Regions from separate parts of the Serratia montpellierensis genome, predicted to be linked through region 1. Evidence: predicted binding sites of a transcription regulator. Region 1 holds the regulator's gene; each other region holds the start of a gene.
What was found. Region 1 encodes CRP, which controls carbon source genes, mostly activating them, when cyclic AMP is high. Its sites were predicted from a motif close to ATGTGANNNNNNTCACAT; they were not measured.
Positions count from the first base shown of each region.

Region 2: a site for CRP is predicted at 3,020-3,037, ahead of deoC (deoxyribose-phosphate aldolase). Genes of this name have one in related genera too.
Region 3: a site for CRP is predicted at 2,664-2,681, ahead of FUU19_RS16330 (sugar transporter). Genes of this name have one in related genera too.

Region 1 covers NZ_VOSN01000004.1:192,395-198,472, reverse strand. The annotation lists gene FUU19_RS05065 (YheU family protein) at 1-95, shown strand, start outside; gene FUU19_RS05060 (phosphoribulokinase) at 248-1,117, shown strand; gene FUU19_RS05055 (OsmC family protein) at 1,156-1,563, opposite strand; gene crp (cAMP-activated global transcriptional regulator CRP) at 1,945-2,577, shown strand; gene FUU19_RS05045 (YccS/YhfK family putative transporter) at 2,628-4,706, shown strand; gene argD (bifunctional acetylornithine/succinyldiaminopimelate transaminase) at 4,747-5,964, opposite strand.
Region 2 covers NZ_VOSN01000005.1:282,704-288,781, forward strand. The annotation lists gene FUU19_RS06705 (5'-methylthioadenosine/S-adenosylhomocysteine nucleosidase) at 1-499, opposite strand, end outside; gene FUU19_RS06710 (phosphatase PAP2 family protein) at 647-1,381, shown strand; gene ybjG (undecaprenyl-diphosphate phosphatase) at 1,387-1,992, shown strand; gene FUU19_RS06720 (aldose epimerase family protein) at 2,030-2,866, opposite strand; gene deoC (deoxyribose-phosphate aldolase) at 3,080-3,760, shown strand; gene deoR (DNA-binding transcriptional repressor DeoR) at 3,913-4,677, shown strand; gene FUU19_RS06735 (HAAAP family serine/threonine permease) at 5,657-6,078, shown strand, end outside.
Region 3 covers NZ_VOSN01000013.1:963,730-969,807, forward strand. The annotation lists gene FUU19_RS16325 (MFS transporter) at 1-1,237, opposite strand, end outside; gene FUU19_RS16330 (sugar transporter) at 1,412-2,602, opposite strand; gene FUU19_RS16335 (aspartyl/asparaginyl beta-hydroxylase domain-containing protein) at 2,871-3,557, shown strand; gene FUU19_RS16340 (ABC transporter ATP-binding protein) at 3,587-4,303, opposite strand; gene FUU19_RS16345 (ABC transporter ATP-binding protein) at 4,300-5,175, opposite strand; gene livM (high-affinity branched-chain amino acid ABC transporter permease LivM) at 5,172-6,078, opposite strand, start outside.

The DNA.
Region 1 (6,078 bases):
AAAACGGCGAAGTGGTGCTGGTGTGGTCGGAACTGCACGAGAGCGTCAACATCATGCCGCGCGGTCAGTTCCGCGCCGGGCAGGAAGAAATTTAGTGGCGCACGGTTCTATGACTGACGGAAAAAATCAGGTAACAATGGGGCATTGCAAACTAGCGCGCGCCATTTTTTCCCTGAGATAGAGAGCGTCAACAAGAGCCACAATACCCCCCTGACGCCGGCGCATTCAACACGGAGTGACAACCACCATGTCTGCCAAACATCCCGTTATCGCGGTGACCGGTTCCAGCGGCGCCGGCACTACCACCACCAGCGTGGCGTTCCGTAAGATCTTCCAGCAGCTCAACATCCGCGCCGCCGAGCTGGAGGGCGACAGCTTCCATCGCTACACCCGGCCGGAAATGGACGCGGCGATCCGCAAAGCGCGCGATCTGGGCAGACACATCAGCTATTTCGGCCCCGAGGCCAACGACTTCGGTCTGCTGCAGCAGAGCTTTATCGACTACGGCAAGAACGGCACCGGGCGCTCGCGCAAGTATCTGCACACCTACGACGAAGCGGTGCCCTACAATCAGGTGCCGGGTACCTTCACCCCGTGGGAACCGCTGCCGGCGCCGACCGACGTGCTGTTCTACGAGGGGTTGCACGGCGGCGTGGTCACCGAGCACCATGACGTGGCCAACCACGTCGATCTGCTGGTCGGCGTGGTGCCGATCGTCAACCTGGAGTGGATACAGAAACTGATCCGCGATACCGGCGAGCGCGGCCACTCTCGCGAAGCGGTAATGGATTCAGTGGTGCGTTCGATGGAAGATTACATCAACTACATCACGCCGCAGTTCTCGCGCACCCACATCAACTTCCAGCGCGTGCCGACGGTGGACACCTCCAACCCGTTCGCCGCCAAGGCCATTCCCTCACTGGATGAAAGCTTCGTGGTGATCCACTTCCGCGGGCTGGATCAGATAGATTTCCCCTATTTGCTGGCGATGCTGCAGGGCTCGTTTATCTCGCATATCAATACGTTAGTGGTGCCGGGTGGCAAGATGGGGCTGGCGATGGAGCTGATCATGGCGCCGCTGGTGCAGCGGTTGCTGGAAGGCAAGAAGATCGAATAAATGCGTTGAGCGCGGCGCCGGGCCGCGCTCCGTTTCGATTACGCCGGTTGGCGGATCTCGAAGCTGTGGGTCACCGTGGCGGCCTTGTTGAGCATCAGCGCCACCGAGCAGTATTTCTCCGCTGACAGGTTCACCGCACGCTCGACGATCTTGTCGGTCAGGTCCTGGCCGGTAACGATGAAGTGCAGATTGATATGGGTGAACAGCCGCGGGGCTTCTTCGCGGCGCTCGGAGGTCAGCTTCACCTCGCAGTCGCGCACGTCGTTGCGCCCCTTTTGCAGGATGGATACCACGTCGATCGCGCTGCAGCCGCCCACCGACATCAGCACCATCTCCATCGGGCTGGGCGCTTTATCACCGGCGTTGCCGTCCATCAGCACCTGGTGGCCGGAGGCCGATTCACCCAAAAACGTTAACCCTTCCACCCACTTAACTCTTGCCTGCATTCTGGTCACTCCGGTTGATTTCTTAAAATCAGAGTACGCTTTCGCATAGAAACAGGCAACGTAACCTGATGCTAATCATGCTGAAGCGAGACAACACGAGACACCCGCCTTACTCTGTGCTACAAACAGAGCCGCAATAAATCTTTCCGGGACACTGTATTCAGGGAAACGCCCAGAGAAAGGCTCCTTTACCGGTATGTTAACAGAATGTAGCTTGCAGCGCTTACGGCAAGTTAATATGCTAGAGCGACAGCGTATTTTTATGACACGCCTCAAAACTTGCCGGTAGCCCTCGCTCATAACTGCGGCTACAGGTGGGTTTTACAGGGAACTCTGACCCCTGTGACACAAGGCAGCGATAACAACAGAGGATAACAGCGAATGGTTCTCGGCAAACCGCAAACAGACCCTACTCTCGAATGGTTCCTGTCTCATTGCCATATCCACAAATATCCATCGAAGAGTACGCTGATTCACCAAGGTGAAAAGGCCGAAACGCTTTACTACATCGTGAAAGGCTCCGTCGCGGTGCTGATCAAGGATGAAGAAGGTAAAGAGATGATTCTGTCCTACCTCAACCAGGGGGATTTCATCGGCGAGCTCGGATTGTTCGAAGAAGGCCAGGAGCGCAGCGCCTGGGTTCGCGCGAAAACCGCCTGTGAAGTGGCCGAAATTTCCTACAAGAAATTCCGCCAGCTGATCCAGGTGAACCCGGACATCCTGATGCGTCTGTCCGCCCAAATGGCGAGCCGCCTGCAGGTCACCTCCGAAAAAGTGGGCAACCTCGCCTTCCTGGACGTTACCGGCCGCATCGCGCAAACCCTGCTGAATCTGGCGAAACAACCCGACGCCATGACTCACCCGGACGGCATGCAGATCAAAATTACCCGCCAGGAGATCGGCCAGATCGTCGGCTGCTCGCGTGAAACCGTTGGCCGTATTCTGAAAATGCTGGAAGATCAAAACCTGATTTCCGCCCACGGCAAAACCATTGTCGTCTACGGCACCCGTTAATCCCTGAAGAAACGGCGCAATCTGCGCCGTTTTTTTGTCTGCTCTCTGCCATGTGGCGCCGCCTGATCTACCACCCGGAAATCAACTACGCACTGCGACAAACGCTGGTGTTGTGTCTGCCGGTGCTGTTCGGCCTGTTGATAGGCCAGTTACAGCTCGGCCTGATGTTCTCTCTGGTGCCCGCCTGCTGCAATATCGCCGGTCTGGACACGCCGCATAAGCGCTTCTTTAAACGGCTGATCGTCGGCGGTTCGCTGTTCGCCTTCAGCAGCGTGCTGCTGCAACAGGCACTGCTGTGGCACGTGCCGCTGCCGGCGCTGATGCTGGGCCTGGCGCTGCTGCTCGGCGTCACCGGTGAAATCAGCCCGCTGCACGCCCGGCTGTTGCCGGCGGCGCTGGTGGCCGCCATCTTCGCCCTCAGCACGACCGGTACGGTACCCATCTGGCAGGCGCCGCTGCTTTACGCGATCGGCACTGCCTGGTACGGCTTATTCACCTGGTTCTGGTTCAAGCTGTGGAAAGAACAGCCGATGCGCGAAACGCTGAGCCAACTCTACCTGGAACTGGCGGACTATTTCGAAGCCAAATACTCGCTGCTGACCCAGCACACCGATCCGCAAACCGCGCTGCCGCCGCTGCTGGTGCGCCAGCAAAAGGTGATGGATCTGATCAGCCTGTTGTACCAACAGCTTAATTTCCTGCCGCACGCCAACAACCTCGAGCAAAAACGCCTGCAGCGCGCCTTTCAGGTGGCGATGGACCTGCAGGAGCACATCACCGTCAGCCTGCACCTGCCGGAAGAGGTGCAAAAACTGGTGGAGCAGAGCCAGGCCGAAGCGATCATTCGCCGCAATGCTCAGGTGATCGCCGGCCGGCTGCGCGTGGTGGCGCACGATATTCTCTACCATCAACATTCGAAGCGCTTCTCCATGACCCATGAGCTGGCAGCGCTGGAAAAAATGGCGGCGCAGCATCCCGATAACCCGGTCGGCCAATTTTGTTACTACCACTTCAGCCGCATCGCCCGCCTGCTACGTACCCAGCATCCGCTGTACCGCCGCGACCTGATGCCCGGCCAGCACCGCCTGCCGTTTTGGCCGGCGCTGGTCAGCTACCTGTCGTTCAAATCCACCGCCCTGCGCAACGCCGCGCGGCTGGGCGTGACGCTGGCGGTCGGCAGCAGTCTGGGTGCGGTGTTCAACCTGCCGAAACCTTACTGGATCCTGCTCACCATCATGCTGGTGAGCCAAAACGGGTATAACGCTACCCGGGTGCGTATTCAGCACCGTGCGCTGGGCACGATTGCCGGGCTGCTGCTGGCGGCCGGGCTGTTGCAGCTGCAGTTGCCGGAAGGAGAAACGCTGAGCATCATGTTGGTGATCACGCTGCTGGCCTACCTGGTTTCGCGCAAGAACTACGGGCTGTCGGTGATTGGCTTTACGGTCACGGCGGTTTACACCCTGCAGCTGCTGGCGCTGAACGGCTCGCATTTTCTGGTACCGCGCCTGATCGATACGCTGATCGGCTGCGTACTGGCGTTCGGCGGCACCATTTGGCTATGGCCGCAGTGGCAAAGCGGGCTGCTGCGCAAGAATGCCCATCAGGCGCTGGAGAACGATCAAGCCGCGCTGCGGCTGATGCTGAAGCAACCGGAACCGGACGCCACTGCGCTGGCCTATACCCGCATGCAGGTCAACCAAGCGCACAACGCGCTGTTCACCTCGCTCAATCAGGCGATGCAGGAGCCGGGGTTCGCGTCGAACTATCTGGCGGACATGCGGCTGTGGGTCACTCACAGCCAGTTCATCGTCGAACACCTGAACGCCATGACCATTCTGGCGCGCGAGCACTACATGCTGACGCCGAAGCTGGCGGAAGAGTATCTGCAGACCTGTGAAATCGCGCTGCAAAGCTGCCAGCAGCGGTTGGAATACGACGGGCCGAGCAGCGGCAACAGCGGCATCATGCAGCCGCCGGATCTGCATCCGGAGATGCCCGTCACCGAGATGGAGCGCCATCTGCGGCGCATTTTGTCGCACCTGAGCGTGATGCACACCATTTCGTCGCTGGCCTGGCGCCAGCGCCCGCACCACGGCATTTGGCTCAAGCGCAAACTGCGCGATCAATAAGGGCGCGGCATGCCGCGCCCCGTTATTCGCCGCACGGGCTTCAGGCGTTGATCACATCCTGCACCGCCAGCTCGAACAGCGCCATGCCGGCCTCGATGTCCTGCAGCTCCACCACCAGCGACGGCGCGAAACGGATCACGTTCGGCCCGGCGTTGAGGATCATCAGCCCACGCGCAGCGGCGGCGGTGAGAAAATCGCGTGCTCTGCCATGATAATGCGGCGTCAGTTCGGCGCCGATCAGCAACCCCATGCCGCGAATGGCGGTGAAAACACCGTATTTATCGCCGATATCCTGCAAAGCCTGCACATACAACGCGTGACGCTGTTCAATGCCGCTCAGCACTTCCGGCGTATTGATCACATCCAACGCCGCCTCCGCCACCGCGCAGGCCAGCGGGTTGCCGCCGTAGGTGGTGCCGTGAGTGCCCACCTGCATCACCGACGCAATCTCTTCGGTAGTCAGCATGGCGCTGACCGGGAAACCGCCGCCCAGCGCCTTGGCGGTGGTGAGAATGTCCGGCGTCACGCCATAATGCATATAGGCGAACAGCTTGCCGCTGCGCCCCATGCCGCTTTGCACTTCGTCGAACACCAGCAGCGCCTGGTGTTGGTCGCACAGTTTGCGCACGCCTTTGAGGAAGTCGGCGTCGACCGGCGTAATGCCGCCCTCGCCCTGAATCGGCTCCATCACCACTGCGCAGGTGTGGTTGTCCATCACCGCTTTCACCGCCGCCAGATCGTTGAACGGCACGTGCACGATGTCGGCCGGCTTCGGCCCGAATCCGTCGGAGTATTTGGCCTGCCCGCCCACCGACACGGTGAACAGCGTGCGGCCGTGAAACGCGTTATAGAAAGCGATGATTTTGGTTTTGTACGGACTGTGACGGGTAATGGCGTAATGGCGCGCCAGTTTGAACGCCGCCTCGTTGGCCTCTGCGCCGGAGTTGGCGAAGAACACCCGATCGGCGAAGGTGGCGTCGATCAGTTTGCTTGCCAGGCGCAGCGCGGGCTCATTGGTGAAGACGTTGCTGGTATGCCACAGGGTTTCGCCCTGGCGTTTGAGCGCCTCGACCAGCGCCGGATGACAGTGCCCCAGCGCCGTCACCGCGATGCCGCCGGAAAAATCGATGTACTCTTTTCCCTGCTGATCCCAGACCCGGCTGCCTTGGCCGCGCACCGGCACAAACTGGGCAGGCGCATAAACAGGCAGGATCACCTGGTCAAAGGTACTGCGGCTCACTGCGGATTTTTCAGTCATTTTCGGCTCCACCCTGAAAGTTTTTCAGCGCTATCGTAATATCAGATTGAAAACATAATCACGAAATATGCATAAAAAACCAATCAAGCGCAAACGCAAAACGCCTGACGGGCG
Region 2 (6,078 bases), on a different contig from region 1:
GCAGGCTGTGCGCCTTTTGGTCCTCGCCGGCGCTGCCCTTGGAAGCCAACAGATCCATCGGCTGCCACTGACGCGAGTCGCTGCCTTCCCCCAACGCCTTGGCCGGTGTTTTGAACGCCCCGAGATTGACCGAATATTTGCCCAGCACGATGTCATATACTTTCAGTGCCGGGTCATGGCCGCCGGCGGTGCCCTGATTAATGATCGCCACCGGGTGAAACTGCGTGGCGGCGATCGCCGTGGCCGCCGCGGCGTTGGACATGCCCTTCAGCGTCTCCGACACCACCACCGGGTAGCCGTCTACGGTACCGTGCCAAAAGCGCCAGCCGCCAACCTGCTCCTCACGCGGGTTTTCCAACCGCTGGGCGAAACGTTCCGCCTCCACCGGCATGGCGCCCTGTACCACGATCGGCCCGGCCGCCGCAGGTTGGCCAAAGCTCAGCGGAGAAAAGGCCGCACCGGCGGCTGCCAACAGTAAGACACGCGCTTTATTCTGCATCACCACACTCTCATCCCGAAAAAAAGCAAACGATCACCTTAGCCGAAGGCGGTGGCCTCGGATAGGGTTTTCTTACCGGGGGACTAAGGTTTTCTTAAGACAGAATTATTACAGTGGCGTTATTCAATCCTGTCACCGAGCCTGCGCGTGAATCCAGAATCATCATTAAATCAATCCTCAACGACACCGCAAATTAAGACAACCGCCCTTTACTCCCTGCCGGCATCCTTTTACCGTTGGCAAGTTTTTGGCCTGCTGATCAGCGGGTTGGTGTTCCTGTGGCTCTCCCGCAACGAACAGCTGGACTGGGCGATCAGTAACGCTTGGTACGATGCCGCCAGCGGGCATTTCCCGTGGCAAAACAATTATTGGCTGGACCTGATCAACCACCGCCTGCTGAAGCAAATAGTGATCGTCGGGGCGGTGCTGACGCTGTTTTGGGGTATCTATCGCCGCAGCGCACGCCTGATCGTGGCCATGTTGTTGATCGGTATCGGCCCATTGGTGGTGGGCATTCTCAAGGCCACCAGTGCGCACTCCTGCCCGTGGGATCTGATCGAGTATGGCGGCAAGGCGATGTCTTTCCCGCTGTTCGGCACGGTACCGGCGCTGCCAGGCCCCGGCCGCTGCTTCCCCGGCGGGCACGCCTCAAGCGGTTTCGCGATCATGGCGTTGTTTTTCCTGTTTTATCCGCAGCGTCCGCGCTTGGCCTGGTGGTGCTGGTGGGGCGGCATTGCGCTCGGCATGCTGATGGGCTTTGGCCAGATCATGCGCGGCGCACATTTTCTTACCCATAACCTGTGGGCAGGTTGGTGGGTTTGGTTAAGCCAGTTGGCTATTTATTGGACGGTTAGCGGCTATTGGCGCCGCAAAACGAGGTAACGGTTATGGAACAGTTAAACCATTTTCTTTTCGCCTGGATCAATGCGACCCCGGCGTCTCCCGAATGGATGATCGATTTCGCCACCTTTTTGGCACGCGATCTGATCATCATCGTGCCGCTGCTGATCGTCGGCCTGTGGCTGTGGGGGCCGCAAAGCCAGCTGGTTTCGCAGCGCCAGGTGGTAGCGAAAACCACTATCGCGCTGCTGTTCGCCATGCTCGCCGCCGCCACCATCGGCGCGCTGCTGCCGCATGAGCGCCCGTTCGTCGCCGGCGTCGGCTATACCTTCCTGGCACATGCGCCGGACAGCTCGTTCCCGAGCGATCACGGCACCGCCATCTTTACCTTTGCGCTGGCGTTCCTGTTCTGGCACCGGGTCTGGTCCGGCGTGCTGCTGATGATCGTCGCCATCGGTATCGCCTGGTCACGCGTTTACCTCGGCGTGCACTGGCCGCTGGATATGGTCGGCGGTTTCCTGCTCGGCCTGGTCGGCTGCCTGTTCGCCCAGCTGGTGTGGAATCTGTTCGGCGATGTCATCGCCGACAAGCTGTCGCGCCTGTATCGTTTCCTGTTCGCCTTCGCCATTCGCCGTGGCTGGGTGAAAGAGTAACTGCACAACATGACCGGGGCGTTACCGCCCCGTTATTTCAGACCACGCCGGTGGTCACGCAAAACGCCCGCGTTTTTCCCGCCCCCAGCATCATTCCTGCCTCTTCCTCCGGCGCATTCGGGCGACAGTTCGCCGGCTGGATAAAAGCCAGCAACCGCCGGTTGCCCTGAACGGCGATGCGCCGCAGGCCATAGTTGAATTGCCCGGTGGCGAAGCGCGTCACATAGCGCCGGCCTTGCGGCGCCAGCATAAAGAACTCGGCCTGATCCACATAGCGCGACAGATCGTCGGAGCACAGCAGTTCCTGCCCGAGCGCATCCCCCAACAGCGCCGGCGTCGGCAGGTTCTGACGGAATACCGCATCGGGAATGCAGTCGTAGTTGAGATGACACACATAGCGCAGCGGCTGCGGCCGCTCAGCCAGGTTGGTGACCGTCATCTCAATGGCGAACTGCGCGCTCTGCGCCGCCAGACGCAGCGCCGGGCCGATGCGCCAACGCCCACCCGCCCGCTCCCCCTCGCCGTGCAATGTCAGCTCATCGCCCGCCAGCTGGATCCACACGCGTTGCATCTGCAGCGGCTCACCGTCCTGATGCGGCCAGGCGGGGCAGAATGCGGCGTCGTCGGCGCGCTTTCTTCCGGCGCCCTTTACGCTGCGCCGGCCCGACTTCAGCGAATAACCGTCAAACTCAGCGTCCCAGATCGTGAGGCCCTGATACGGCAAAACCGTCAGTGCGCCACGGTGATTTGCCAACGTCAGCATCGGCCCGCGTTCTGTGCAGCGATGCGTGCTCACCGCGAAATCCGCATTGCGGAACAGTTCCTGCCGATGCGCCCCGAAAGCTTCAGGAGCCAGATCGATGTTGATCTTCATCTTTTTTCCCTCGACGTTTCGCCCGCGCAGGCCGCGAGCCCTGAAATGTTATTTAAATAACAAATAAAACGCCTTTAAGTTATACCTATAACAGCCTGATAGCGACGATCTGGCCGACATTTTTTAAACATCGCTAGGTTTATCGGCATCTGAATGTTATTATTTTCACATTACCCATCCCGCTTACTGTCTTAACCTCACTAAGGAATCGCGATGACCACCGAAACCATCGATTACGCCAGCTACGTTGACCACACCCTGCTGGCGATGGACGCCACCGAACTGCAGATCGCCAAGCTGTGCGAAGAAGCGCAGCAGCACAACTTCTATGCGGTGTGCGTCAACTCCGGCTACGTGCCGCTGGCAGCCCAACTGCTGCAGGAAAGCACCGTGAAAGTCTGCTCGGTGATCGGTTTCCCGCTGGGCGCCGGCCTGACCGTTGCCAAAGCCTTTGAAGCCAAAGCGGCGATCGCCGCCGGCGCGCAAGAGATCGATATGGTGATCAACGTCGGTTGGTTGAAAAGCGGCCTGCTGGACGAGGTGAAAGCCGACATCGCCGCCGTGCGCGAGGTTTGCGCGGCGATCCCGTTGAAGGTAATATTGGAAACCTGCCTGCTCAGCGATGCGCAGATCGTCCAGGTTTGTGAAATGTGTCGCGAACTCGATGTGGCCTTCGTGAAAACTTCCACCGGCTTCAGCACCGGCGGCGCTCGGGAAGAGCACGTCAAACTGATGCGCGAGACCGTGGGCAGCGAGATGGGCGTGAAAGCTTCCGGCGCCGTGCGCGATCGCGCCACCGCCGAGAAGATGATCAACGCCGGCGCCACGCGTATCGGCACCAGCTCCGGCGTCGCCATCGTGTCCGGCGCTCAGCCGGCGGCAGGCAGCTACTGATCGTCGGCATGCCCTGACGGGCACAGCCAATACACTCCGATGCGGGACAATACGGGCGGCCAAGGCGGCCCGATATTGCCCCGCATTGTTGTGTTTAGCGCCGGACACGCCGGCACGCCCTTTACCTCTACTACCTGTGGGAAGACGGACCTATGGAAACGCGGCGCGAAGAACGTATCAACCGGCTAGTTCAGGCGTTAAAACGCGCTGACAAGATCCACCTGAAAGAAGCCGCCGTGCTGCTGGGGGTCTCGGAGATGACCATTCGCCGCGATCTGAGCGCCGAACCGGCGGCGGTGGTACTGCTCGGCGGCTATGTGGTGACCGATCCGCGCAGCAACGGCGTGACCAACTACTTCGTTTCCGATCAAAAAGCCAAGCAGGTGACGGAGAAACGGCGCATCGGCCTGCTGGCAGCACCGCTGATCAATGAAAACGATACGGTGTTTTTCGACTGCGGCACCACCACCCCCGCGATCATCGATGCCATCGCCGACGAGCTGACCTTCACCGCCGTCTGTCATTCGCTGAACACCTTCCTGGCGCTGCAGGACAAACCGAACTGCAAAGTGATCCTGTGCGGCGGTGAGTTCAAGCCGAACAACTACATCTTTTCCAGCGTCAGCGGCCGTAACGAGCTCGATCACATCTGCCCGAACATCGCCTTTATCTCCGCCGCCGGCCTCAGCCTGCAGCACGGCGCCACCTGCTTCAACTTTGACGAGCTGGAGATGAAGCATCGCGCCATGGCGATGGCGCAGCAAAAGATCCTGGTGGCAGACCACAGTAAGTTCGGCAAAACCAAACCGGCCTGTATCGGCCCCCTGACGCAGTTCGATCGGGTGATCAGCGACCGCCAACCGGACGCCGACTTCATGGCGTTCTTCAACGACAACGCCATCGCTACCCGCTATTAATCCGCCTTCTGCGCCGTCGAAACCGGCGGCGCACCCCTGCAATCCCCCTCTTTCCTTGCTCTAAAATGAACAAATAATGCGCAATCGATTCGCGTTTTTCGCTTATCCGCACGCAACATCAGGTTAATAAAATGCAACAGGTTACTCCAGTGATTATTTTCTCGTAGGCAAAACACGCTGTCGGCTGCGTGAATTAACGACTATTTATGGCTTTTATATGATAAATCGCGCCAAAGGCCGGGATGTTTAAATAAACGGCGTTTTAAGCGATTGCAGCAAATCTCGCCAATACCTGTTAGTTATCTGTTATTTATATGATGAATGGTTACGCATTTTTATCCGCTAACCACGTAAGTAATTTCCCTTCGTTATTAGCGGTGATTTTTAATTAAAAATCATTAAAAACAAATAGATAAATTGAATTTTACTTAAAAACACAATGTGATCTACGTCACTAAAACTGCTTAATCCGGGTTTTTCGCTAGATCCAAAACCACGCATAAAATATATTGCTCGGCTTGCTGCTGAGCACAGCGCTTTATCCGGCTGATTATTGTACAACCCGCATAATCGCAGAAAGTTTTATGAGAGCGTTCTCAGCACAAAATCTTACACAAATGTGCAACAAATGCGCGAAAAATCGATAAAAAAGCGGATAACTGCACATATTGCGCATTTGAGAGCAGGATCACGGTTGTTTCTACTGTAAATCGTTATCTTGCCGCCAACAAAAATCGACAGGCAAAGACCTGTCGGCAGCGGTAACGACTTTTATCACCCGTGACGGTGGAAAGTCTTTAGTGAATTACCCGGCGCTGTGCCTTGGTAATGAACACAATAAACAACCAGGGGGACGCCAAAACATCCCCGCAAGCAACACCTGATTCTTACCGCAAGCGTTGCCTGAATAGGACGTTTGACGGTTTAACCTTAAGTTTTGCCTTTTAATTTTAAATTCGTGTTCACTTCGGAGATATTTATGGACACTACACAGACCGGCACAATTGCCTCTGCGGCCTCGGGCTCCAGCAGTACCTGGCGTAAAACGGATACCATGTGGATGTTGGGCCTGTACGGCACCGCCATCGGCGCAGGCGTCCTGTTCTTGCCCATCAACGCCGGCATCGGCGGTTTGATTCCTCTGATCATCATGGCCATCATCGCTTTCCCGATGACCTTCTTTGCCCACCGCGGCCTGTGCCGTTTCGTTCTGTCCGGCAAAAATCCCGGTGAAGACATCACCGCCGTGGTAGAAGAGCACTTCGGCATCACCGCCGGTAAACTGATTACCCTGCTGTACTTCTTCGCCATCTACCCGATTCTGCTGGTTTACAGCGTGGCGATCACCAACACCGTCGACAGCTTCATCACCCACCAGTTGGGCATGACGTCGCCACCGCG
Region 3 (6,078 bases), on a different contig from region 1:
GCCGGCTAAAGGAGTAACAGAAACCGACGGCGCGGGCGCGGATATGGGTCGGGAAGATCTCGGATTGATACGAGTGGTAGCTGTAGGTCAGCCAGGCGTTGGACCAGGTGATAAAGAAGCCGCACAGGATCAGCCACAGCGGGTTGTTCTGCAGCGCGAACAGCGAGCCGAAGATCACCGTCACCAGGCAAGACAACACGATCTGCCACTTGTTCTCCATCTTGTCGGCGTAGAAGCTGCACAGCAGCGAGCCGAGCGGGTAGGCCAGCGTGATGAAGAAAGCGTACAGCAGGCTGTGCGTGACCGAGGCACCCTTGCCCGACAGCAGCGCCGGCAGCCAGTTGCCGAAGCCGAAGAAGCCGATAGCCTGAAAGAAATTCATCACCACCAGCATCAGCGTGCGATCGCGGTACTGCGGCGCCCAGATGTCGCGAAAGCGGCCGCGCGGCGGCGCCCCCTCGGCATCGTCTACCGGGCGCGACGGGAAGTCCGTGGCCGCCACGCCGCAGCGCCGTTCCATATCCCGCATCACTTGCCGGGCCTGCGCATAGCGCCGCTGCTGCACCAGCCAGCGCGGCGACTCCGGCAGCCCCTTGCGCACCAGCCAGATCACCAGCGAAGCCAGCGCGCCGGCGATCACCACGTAGCGCCAGCCGCTCAGGCCCAAAATCGTCTGCGGCACCAGCCACCAGGACATCAGCGCCACCGCCGGTACCGACAGGAACTGCACGAAGAACGCGAAGGCAAAAGCCCGGGTGCGCAGATGCGCGGGCACCCACTCCGTCAGGTAGGTGTCGATGGTCACCAGCTCGATGCCGAGCCCGACGCCCACCAGAAAGCGCAGAAAGATCACCCATTCCGCCTGCTGTTGAAACGCCAACAGCAGCGAGAAGGCGCCGTACCAGATCAGGGCGAACATAAAGGTGGCACGCCGGCCGAAGCGATCGGCGTACGGGCTCAGCAGGCTGGCGCCGACGAACAGGCCAAGAAAGGTGGCGGAGGCGAAGGCCGCCTGGTCCGACACGCCGAAGACGCCCTGCGCGCCGGTGTGGAAAATGCCGTCGGCGATAAGGCCGGTGCTGATATAGCCGGTCTGGAACAGATCGTAGAGTTCGAAAAAGCCGCCCAGCGACAGCAGAATGATAAAACGCCACAGACCGGCCGACGCGGGCAAGGCGTCGATTCTGGCCGCCAAATCCCGCGCATGGATCGGCGACGCCGCTACAGAGTCACTCACCGTTAACCTCGCATTAACATTTTTGATGACTTTCTATGCTAGCGAAGCGGCGTCGGAGTTAAATTTTTAATTAGCAGACTATGAAAAAAAGTTAAGCATAAAACGCTGCAGCGGCCTGTTTTATAGCAGGAAAATGCAACCTGGGATGCCGCAGCGGCATCCCGAATCGGTGGCTTAACGGCTGGGGTGCTGCTGCAGCCGTTCGCTGCGGTAGACGCTCAGCAGGCACCAGCCGAGGGCGATCAGCGCCAGCGGCGCGGCGACGAAACCGATATTGCCCATGCCCAGATGCAAGCTCACCTGGTTGCCCAGCAGCGCCCCGCTGCCGATGCCGAAGTTGTACAGGCCGGAGAAGATCGCCATCGCCACGTCGGTGGCGTCCGGCGCCAGGCTCAGCACTTTGGCCTGCATCGACAGGCCGATGGCCATGATCGCCATGCCCCAGAAGATGCACAGCACGGTCAGGTGGCTTTCGCTGCCGGCGGCCGGCAACAGCAGCAGCAGGCTCAACGTCAGCAGCGCGATGGCGCCGATAAAGAAGCCGGAAGGGAAACGCTCGCTGTAGCGGCTGAACAGCAGGCTGCCGACGATGCCGGCGGCGCCGAACAGCAGCAGCATCAGCGTGGTGAAGTTCTCCGAGAGCCCGGCCACGGTCTGGATAAACGGCTCGATGTAGCTGTAGGCGGTGAAGTGCGCCGTCACCACGATGACGGTCAGCATGTACAGCGCCAGCAGCGCCGGGCGTTTGAACAGCAGCGGCACGCTGGCCAGCGAACCGGAGTGCTCGCTTTTCAGCACCGGCAGCAGGCGCCACAGCAGCACCAGCGCCAGGGTGGCGCACACCGCGATGCCGATAAAGGTCATGCGCCAGCCGAGCAGCTGCCCCACCACCCGCCCAAGCGGCAGCCCGAGCACCATCGCCAGCGCGGTGCCGCCCGCCAGCAGGCTCAGCGCCTGGGCTTTCTTGCCCGGCGGCGCCACGCGGATCGCCAGCGAGGCGGTGATCGACCAAAACACCGAGTGCGCCAGCGCCACGCCGGCGCGCGAGATAACCAGCGTGGTAAAGTCCCAGGCCACGGCGGTCAGGATGTGACTGGCGATAAACAGCATGAACACGCCGATCAGCAGCTTGCGGCGCTCGATTTTGCTGGTCAGCAGCATGCACGCCAACGAGGCGGCGGCGACAATCCAGGCGTAAATGGTGATGATCAGGCCGACCTGTTCGGTTTGCATCGAGAAGCTGGCGGCGATATCGCTCAGCAGGCCGACCGGGATAAATTCGGTGGTGTTGAAGATAAAGGCCGAGACGGCGATGATAACCACGCGCAACCAGGCGGTTGAGCGCGAAACGGGAGCGTGTTCCATGATAAACAAAATCCGGACAGGTGCGGGCAAGTAGCGATATTTTAACCAACCGGCCCGCTAAATGCGATACGCGTCACACTTTAATTGTGTGGTTTTTTTCGCCGCATTTCGACACATTCGCAGACACACGGTTGCACAAATGCTGTGCTAATCTCTTGAAGCGTACCAATTTTTCCTGCCGCTCTTCCCTTCCGGCCCCCGCAGACGACGCGCCACGCCGAAGAACCGCGCGCAGTGTCCATTTGGCGTTTTCTGAGGCGAGGTCATTATGTCCGCGATTTATGATTGGTCCGTGCTCGCATTGCGCAATGTTTACGATCGCCGCATTCAGGGCAAACCGGTGCTCGACAGCGCCGCGCTGTTCCCCGACGCCGAACGTTTCACCGCCCAATGGCGGCAGATCCGCGAAGAGGCGCTGACCGTCGCCCACGATCTGCACAATATTCCGCGCTTCCACGAGATCATGATCCAGCAGGCGTCGATCTCCGCCAACGACGCGCGCGACTGGCGCATGTTCATCATGAAGGCCTACGGCCAGCCGATCGCCCGCAACCTGGCGCGTTGCCCGACGCTGGCGGCGCTGATCGCTTCGTCGCCGGACGTGCTGTCCGCCTCGCTCTCCTTCCTGGCGCCCGGCAAACAGGTGCCGCCCCACCGCGGGCCGTTCCGCGGCATTCTGCGCGGCTATCTGGTGCTGGACATGCCCAAACGCGCCGACGGGGTGCCGGCGGCGGTGCTGAAAGTGGACGGCCGCGAATACCGGCTGCACGAGGGGGAGTTCATGCTGTGGGACGATACCTTCGAACACGAGGTGTGGAACGACAGCGCGCAGGTGCGCACCGTACTGCTGCTGGACATCCGCCGCCGCGACATGCCCGGCGGGCTGCGGCTGCTCTCCAGCGCCATCATCGCCCTGGTGCGGCTGAACGTGCGCTGGATGCAGCGCCAGTTCTGAACACGGGCATCCCTGCCCAAGGGCGGCGCTCAGCCGCCGCCCAGATAGGCCTTTCTCACCTCCGGATCGTTCAACAGCTCCTGGCCGCTGCCGCTGAGGCGGATCTGGCCGTTGACCATCACATAGCCGCGATCGGACAGCTTCAGCGCGTGGTTAGCGTTCTGCTCCACCAGAAACAGCGTCATGCCGCTGCGGGTCAGCTCACGTAGTACGCCGAAGATCTGCCGCACCACGATCGGCGCCAGTCCCAGGCTCGGCTCGTCCAGCAGCAGCAGCTTCGGCCGGCTCATCAGCGCGCGGGCGATCGCCAGCATCTGCTGCTCGCCGCCGGACAGGGTCATCGCCCGCTGATTGCGCCGCTCCTTGAGGCGCGGAAACAGCTCGAACATGCGCGGCAAATCCTCGTCCAGGTAGCGATTGCCGACGGTGATGGTGCCCATCAGCAGGTTCTCCTCCACGCTCATGTCCGGAAAGATGCGCCGCCCTTCCGGCGCCTGCGCGATGCCGCCGGCCGCCACGTAGTGCGTGGAGCGGCGGCTGATGTCCTCGCCGCTAAACAGGATCTGCCCGCCGGCGATACGCGGCTGGCCGAAGATCGACATCAACAGCGTGGATTTGCCCGCGCCGTTGGCGCCGATCAGCGCCACCGTCTCCCCGGCGTTAACCTGCAGCGACACCTGACGCAGCGCCTGGATCGGCCCGTAAAACACGTCCACTTCGCGAAATTCCAGCATCGCCTCGCTCATCCCGCCAGCTCCTCTTCGTCCGCGCCCAGGTAGGCGGCGATCACCGCCTCGTTGTGCTGGATCTCCTGCGGCGTGCCACGGGCGATCACGTCGCCGTGATCGAGCACGATCACCCGATCGGAGATCTCCATCACCATGCCCATGTCATGCTCGATCAGCAGCACCGTGATGCCGTGATGCTGGCGCAGAAAACGGATGATGCGGCTCAGCGTGGCCGTCTCCACCGGGTTCAGCCCGGCGGCCGGCTCGTCGAGGCAGATCATTTCCGGCGCGGTGCACATGGCGCGAGCGATCTCCAGCCGCCGCTGCTGGCCGTAGGACATCTCCCCCGCCAGCCGGTTGGCGCAGTCCACCAGATCCACCACCTCCAGCCAGTAGAAGGCGTGATCCAGCGCGGCGCTTTCCGCACGGCGGTAGCCCGGCGTATTCAGCACCCCGGCGATCAGGTTGCGGTTGCTCTGCATGTGCTGCGCCACCAGCAGGTTCTCCACCACCGACATTTCGCGGAACAGACGGATATTCTGGAAGGTGCGCGCCAGCCCGGCGCGGTTGACCAGGTGGGTGCCGCCGAACATCTTGTAATAGAGGCGCGAGCCGAGCCGCTTCGGGCGAATCCAATCGCCGGCGCGAAACTTCTGCCCCAGCACCTGGATCACGTCGGTCGGCCGCTTGTGGGTATTGAGCAGGATCACGCCGCCGCTGGCGCGGTAAAAACCAGTCAGGCAGTTGAACACCGTGGTCTTGCCGGCGCCGTTGGGGCCAATCAGGGCAGTGATGGAGCCGCGCTCCACCTCCAGATTGACGTCGTTCAGCGCTTTGATGCCGCCAAAGCGCATCATCAGGTGCTCCACCCGCAAAATGGCGTCGCTCATGGCGCCACCCCCTTGCGTTCGGCGAAGCTGGCGCGGCTGATGCGCACCAGCCCGCGCGGCCGCCAGATCATCATCGCCACCATCAGCACGCCGAACAGCAGCACCCGGTATTCCGCGAAGCTGCGCAGCAGCTCCGGCGCCACCGTCAGCACGAAGGCCGCCAGCACCACGCCGAGGGTGGAGCCCATGCCGCCCAGCACCACGATCGCCAGGATCAGCGCGGATTCGAAGAAGGTGAACGAGGTCGGATTGACGAAGCCCTGATAGGTGGCGAAAAACACCCCTGCCAGGCCGGCGGTGGAGGCGCCCAGCATAAACGCCGACAGCTTCACCAGTACGTGATTCAGCCCGAGAGAGCGGCAGGCAATCTCATCTTCGCGCAGCGCCTCCCAGGCGCGGCCGATCGGCATGCGCGTCAGCCGGTGCTTGATATACAGCACCAGCAGCACCACCAAAAACAACACCGCGTAGATGAAAATGAACTTGAGATTCGGGTTGTAATCGATGCCGAGAAACTCGTGGATCGGCACGCCGCCCTCTTTGGCGCGGCGGCCGAATTCCAGGCCGAACACCGTCGGCGCCGGCACCGAGACGCCGTTCGGCCCGCCGGTAAGCGACATCCAGTTGTTAAGCACCAGCCGGATGATCTCGCCGAATCCCAGCGTGACGATCGCCAGGTAGTCGCCGTGCATGCGCAGCACCGGAAAACCCAGCAGTGCACCGGCCAGCGCCGCCATCAGCGCCCCCAGCGGCAACATCGCCCAAAACCCCAGACCGAGGTACTGATAGCCCAGCGCCAATCCGTAGGCGCCGATGGCGTAAAACGCCACGTACCCCAGATCGAGCAGCCCCGCCAGCCCAACCACGATGTTCAGCCCCAGGCCGAGCAACACATAGATCAGG